One region of the Paenibacillus sp. HGF5 genome, then DNA from elsewhere that is predicted to be linked to it. Evidence: predicted binding sites of a transcription regulator. Region 1 holds the regulator's gene; the other holds the start of a gene.

Evidence for each region. The regulator Rex, encoded in region 1, represses fermentation and respiration genes when NADH is low (regulators of the CRP and FNR family bind a similar motif). The targets are predictions, from matches to a motif close to TTGTGAAATATTTCACAA.
Region 2: HMPREF9412_RS05250 (formate/nitrite transporter family protein) is a predicted target of Rex. The motif match lies at 1,762-1,779, and genes of this name have one in related genera.

Annotation. Positions count from the first base shown of each region.
Region 1 is NZ_AEXS01000167.1:38,119-41,248, forward strand. Features, by position in the region: gene HMPREF9412_RS27510 (amidohydrolase) at 1-1,161, opposite strand, end outside; gene HMPREF9412_RS27515 (redox-sensing transcriptional repressor Rex) at 1,136-1,801, opposite strand; gene dinG (ATP-dependent DNA helicase DinG) at 1,867-3,130, opposite strand, start outside.
Region 2 is NZ_AEXS01000028.1:4,279-7,408, reverse strand. Features, by position in the region: gene HMPREF9412_RS05260 (TetR/AcrR family transcriptional regulator) at 1-78, shown strand, start outside; gene HMPREF9412_RS05255 (MFS transporter) at 191-1,438, shown strand; gene HMPREF9412_RS05250 (formate/nitrite transporter family protein) at 1,887-2,747, shown strand; gene HMPREF9412_RS05245 (APC family permease) at 2,890-3,130, opposite strand, start outside.

The sequences.
Region 1 (3,130 bases):
GATCGCGTGAGAAATATAGTCGGTCCGCGGAAGGAAATGCGCCTGATCCGTATTCAATGCGATCATATCGGCTTTCATCCCTACCTCGAGCGTACCGATATCCTCAAGGAAAGCGGACTTGGCTCCGTACTCCGTACCCATTCGAAGCGCTTCGGAGGCCGGAATGGCCGTCGGATCCCCGCTTACTCCTTTATGGATCAGGGCAGCCAGCCGCATCTCTTCGAACATATCCAGGTTATTGTTGCTAGCAGGTCCGTCGGTTCCGAGCGACACCGTTACGCCGGCTTTCAGCAGCGCAGGTACGCGGGCGACTCCGCTGGCAAGCTTCAAATTGCTTCCGGGATTATGCGATACGGCTACTTGATGCTTGGCCAAGACTTCGATTTCTTCATCGGTCAGATGAACGGCATGCGCAAGAAGCGTAGGACGGGAGAACATGCCCAGCTTCTCCAAATGGGCAACGGGGCGAAGTCCGTAATCCTTAACATTCTGAGCCACTTCGGTTTCCGTTTCGGACATATGGGTATGCAAAGGCAGGTTCAAGTCATGGGATGCTTGAACGAATTTTTCGATGAAATCCGGCGGGCAGGTATAAGGCGCGTGCGGCGAGATCATCGTCGTAATTCTGCCGTCAGCCTTGCCATGCCAATCCTTCGCGAATGCCACCGCCTCATCCAGCTTCTGCTGCTGTACCTCGGGCGGGCATAAACCGATTACGCCGCGCGTCAGGACACCGCGCATTCCCGAGTCCTGGACAACCTTCGCGACCTGATCCATATGGTCATACATATCGACAAACGTCGTGGTTCCGCCCTTGATCATCTCCAGCACGGAGAGCGATGTGCCCCAATATACGTCGTCTGACGTGAATTTGGCTTCCATCGGCCACATTTTTTCCTGAAGCCATACCTGCAGGGCCAGATCGTCGCCATAACCGCGGAGAAGCGACATGGCGGCATGTCCATGCGTGTTCACCAATCCAGGCAGGAAGAACAGATGGGTTCCGTCGATAATCTCTGTTCCCTCTTCCACGACGGGCTCCTCTTCGCCCAGGTACGTGATCCTGTCGTTCTCAACCACCATGTATCCGCGAAGCACGGATCGGTCTTCCTCCAGTACAGCAAACGTTCCGTTCTTAACCATCCACTTCGTTGTTGTCATGTGCTGCATCCTCCTTGCCGTTATCCAAATAATAGGCCAAACTTTGCAAATCCGTTGTAAAATCAGCCGTATGAATCCGGATATGGGCTGGGGCTTTCAGGATGGTTGGCGCAAAGTTCAGAATCGCCTCGATCCCTGAGGCGATAAGCTGATTCGCTACGTTCTGCGCTTCGAAATCCGGAACGGTGATAATTCCGATTCGAATGCCGTGCTCATGAACCGTCTTCTCCAGCTCTTCCATCGGCTGTACGACCAAATTGTTAATTTTCATGCCAACTTTGGGAGAATACGAATCGAAAATCGCCACAATCTTCATATTATCCTTCAGGAATGCATTGTAATTCGATAATGCATGTCCAAGATTACCGGCCCCGACCAATGCGACATTGATCTTCTGGTCCAGCTTCAGAATCTGGCGAATCTTCTCGATCAGATAAGAAACATCATATCCGATCCCTTTCCGTCCAAAATCACCGAAATACGCCAGGTCCTTACGAATTTGAGCAGGATTGAGGTCCAGCTTCTGTCCCAGCTCCTGGGAGGAAACCGTGGAAACCTCCCTCTTCTGAAGCTCATTCAAATAGCGCAAGTATACAGGTAATCTGCGGACCACGGCTTCCGAAATTTTTTCCGATTTCATGCATGCTCCCCCTAATAATAGGCTAATAACTACATCTTTTTTTGTTGATCGTGCTTGGTTTCACTTTATTCAGCTTGGTTTCCCGCGCTTGCCTCTTCCTGCAGCCATTCCGAAATTCGGGGAACGATCCCCTCTGTCGGCATGTGCTCCATCTTCGGCCCCGGCAAGGAATATAAGAAATACTTCCCGTAATAGGATTCAATGACCCGGGTATCGTACACGATCACGATCCCTTTATCTTGTGCTGTTCTCACCAGACGCCCAAACCCCTGTTTGAAACGAATGACCGCTTGCGGAACCGAAAGCTTCATGAAGGGATTCTTCTTCTGCTGCTGCAGCAGTTCGCTCTTGGCTTCGACCAAGGGGTGATTCGGCGGCTGGAACGGCAGCCGGACGATGGCTAGACAAGTCAGCGCCTCACCCGGGATGTCTACCCCTTCCCAGAAGGAGCTGGTGCCCAGCAGCACGGAAGCGCTGTTGTCCTGAAATCTTCGGATTAACTTGGTACGGCTGGTTCCGTCCATACCTTGTCCCAATACCGTGATGTCGCTTGATGCCAGCGCTTCTTTCAGCGGCTCGTGCACCTGGCGCAGCATCCGGTACGAAGTGAACAGGACGAGCATGCGGCCATGTGTAGCGACGGCCGTATCGGCCAAAGACTTCACGAGCGTATTCACAAAGAGTGCATCCCCGACCGATCCCTTCACGCTCGGAAAATCGCGCGGCACGACAAGAAGGGCCTGTTCCCTATAATTAAACGGGGACGGGAGCTGAACCGTGTTCAGGTTCCCCGCTTCAGCCGCTTCCTGAAGACCCAGGTTCTCGATCATGAACTGAAACGATTTGTCCACCGACAAGGTCGCCGATGTCAGAATCACGCTTTGTTTCTTGTCAAAAAACAATTCCTTCAAATGAGCGCTCACGTCGACGGGCACGGCATACAGCTGCAGCGATTTGCTGCGGAAATTGCCGTTCGCCTCCATCCAGTATACCGTGCCCTCATCGTTCAGGGCCATGAAGGATCGCAGGTCTTCACGATGCGCGGCAAGGTCCTTAAACAGGCCCGAAAGGTCGGTTAACAGGCTGTCCGCGCTGTAGTCATCCAAATCTTCCTTCATTTCGGCGATCAGCTTATCGCCCTTGCGCACGACATCGCCCAGCGTCAGATGAATTTGATGCTCCAGTTCGGCCATCGAATCCCAATCCTTCGGCTTCTTAAGCGGCGACAGGCGGAGCGAGAATTGGCCGGCATCTCCCGGAGAAGCGTCTCCGCGTTCCGGAAGCAGTCCGAACAATTGATCGCTGAGCCGATCCCAGTTCTCTTTTGCG
Region 2 (3,130 bases), on a different contig from region 1:
CAGGAGGAATCAAGACAGCTGTTCCGCAAGAGCGTAACGTACTTTTTGAACGGTGTGTTATCGGGTCAAGGCTCATAGCGTACTGTTCGGTAGGAGGATTTATCGAAAACGCTTTTCTTAGCTAACAGGCAAGGGCGTTTTCGCAAAAATAAATAAACCGAATAGTCGGTTTTAAACAGGGGGATGGAGTATGAAGCATTTGTTTGGCAACCGCGCGTTCGTGCTGTTGATGGTGTCTGATTTTATGCAAAATATCGGGATCTGGATCCGCAATATGGCGCTGTTGTTCTTCATTATGGAGCAGAGCAACCATGACCCGGTCGCCGTATCGCTGCTGACCGTGATTGAATACGCGCCGATCTTCGTGATTTCCATGATTGGCGGCGTACTGGCTGACCGTTGGCGTCCTAAGCGAACCATGATTTGGGGGGACATTTTAAGCTTCTTATCCATTCTGCTTATTTTGTTTGTTGTGTATGCGGGATATTGGCAGGCCGTGTTTGCGGTGACGCTGGTTTCGGCCGTCGTCTCGCAATTCTCGCAGCCATCGTCCATGAAGATCATCAAGCGGTGTTTGCCGGATGAGCATGTGCCCGCGGCCACGGCGTTATCCCAGACCTCGATGTCGCTGTTTATCATTTTGGGGCCTATGGTAGGCACGACGATTTATCAAGCATTTGGATTGCAGGCCTCTTTAATCAGCTTGCTGATTCTGTTCGGCGCTTCGGCGATCGTGTTGGCCTTTCTGCCTTCCACCGTGGACGAACCTTCCAAGGACTCGGAATCAGCCGGTTCGTTTGCAAAGGACATGAAGGCAGGCTTCACCTACATCGGTTCCAGCCGGCTGTTGAAGGTGCTGCTGGTGGTCTACGTTTTGTTGGCGCTGGGCAGCGGGCTCGTACAGCCGCTTGACATCTTCGTCATCACCGAGCGTCTCCAACTGGAGATGTCCAGCGTCCAGTGGTTCACTGCGCTTGAGGGCTTGGGCATGTTGATCGGCGGTGTGATCGCAGCGGTGATTGCGGGCAAAGTGAAAGGTTCCTACTTGCTGTTTGCGGGGCTGGCCTTCCTTGGACTCTCGACCTTTGTCGAGGTGCTGTCCCAGTGGCCGATCCTGACCGGCTCGATGCGCTTCGTCACCGGGGTGCTGATGGCCATGGCGCAGACGGTCCTGATGGCGGTGATGATGCAGCAGGTGGAAGAGAAATTCATCGGCCGGCTGAACGGCGTGATGACGCCGATATTTACCGGCATGCTGCTCATCGGCTCCGGGCTTACGGGATGGTATATGTCGGTCACCTCCATTGTCGTGGTGTATTTTACGGCAGGCGCGCTTTTCCTGCTGTCGTCGTTCATCAGCATGAAGCTGCCGATCGCCAAGGTGCCGGTGCAGGAAACGGAAGCCACTGTTAGGATGGAGACGGCGGCCAAGGCTTAACGGGCAAGTAATGCCGAGTCTGGCAGAGTGGTATCAAACACGAACGAATTTCGTACCTGGTAAAAGCAATCCAAAAGAGCGGTGCCGGGGCGAGTCCCGGGCACCGCTTTTTCGGCATATGCGATTTCTTGAAGGAAGCGAAAGGCAGTCACCCCGCTAAAGTTAATCCAAAGCTCCACCCGTGGACAAGGTGCTATGCCTATATCCATATCTCGCGTAAATGGGCACACCGAATCCGATCTATGTTACTCGCTGCAGCGTGGTCAGCAGATAAAGGCATACTGAACATCACATCTGCACCTGTCCGTCCCTGACGGACATGATCGTGATATAATTCACGTTCTTGCCAAAGAAGCTGCGTTACAATGTTGGTAACGATAACACGAATATCATGAGCTGCATTCGGATAGATAGACAAGGCGGATGCGGAAGAAATGAGGGAGTGACCATGGCTTACCATAAACCTGAGCGCATTGCGGAGATTACCGTGGAGAACGGGGTGAAAAAAGCGCATAACTCCGCCATAAACGTGATGATATTAGGATTCCTTGCTGGGGCATTTATTGCGCTCGGCTTTTTGCTTGACATACGCGTGATTGCCGGAGCGTCTCCGGAATGGGGAGGGATTGCCGGTTTTGTAGGCGCGGCGGTATTCCCCGTCGGATTGATTCTTGTCCTGCTTGCAGGCGGGGAGCTGCTGACGGGCAACATGATGGCCGTGTCCTTGGCCAGATTCAAGAGACGAATTTCCACGAAGGAGATGATGCGGAATTTAGCGCTTGTCACGGTCAGCAATATGTTGGGAGCGTTATTCGTCGCTTACTTCTTCGGCCATGTGACCGGTCTGACAGGCAGCGGCGTTTACCTGGAGAAGCTGGTGGACATGGCAGGGCATAAGCTGGACGACAGCTTCCTGCAAGCCTTCTTGTCGGGCATTGGGTGCAACTGGCTCGTAGCCCTCGCCGTATGGCTGTCCTACGGATCGGATCAGATGAGCGGCAAAATTCTCGGGATCTGGTTTCCGACCATGGCGTTTGTCGCCATCGGGTTTCAGCACGTGGTGGCCAACATGTTTCTCATTCCGGCAGCGATTTTTGAAGGCTATTACAGCTGGGGCGAGTATCTGATGAACTTCATTCCGGTATGGCTGGGCAATTTCGTTGGCGGCGCGTTATTTGTGGGAGCGACATACGGAACCGTGTATTTGAAGAAGGAGAACCAAGCCGCAGCCGCTCCGCGCGGCGAGCAGGCGCCTGCGCCATCGGCTAGCTCCCCTCAACAGGTTCATTCCGCGCAGAACGCTTCATAATGCCGAAAGCCTGGCGAGCGTCTGGTTTAAAGAAAAAGCTGCGTTCAACCGTCCTTTATGTAGAAGGTAGAGGATGAACGCAGCTTTTTTTCGTGATGGGCGAGGCTGTTCCCAGTAATGAATCAAGCAGGGAACAAGCCCGCTATTTTTTTAAATGGTAGGGAACCGTCGTGATGATCACGTCTCGCCGATACAGGAGATGTGCCCGGATGAGCAGGCTGGATTGATTGTGCAGGAAATTATGCCAGCCCTTCTTGGGGATGAACTGCGGAATGACGACGGTAACCTGATAGTCGGATTCGCTTGCCTTGCGCTGCACGGTATCGATGAATTTCGTCAGCGGCTGAATGATGCTCCGATAAGGCGAGTGCAGCGTCACCAGC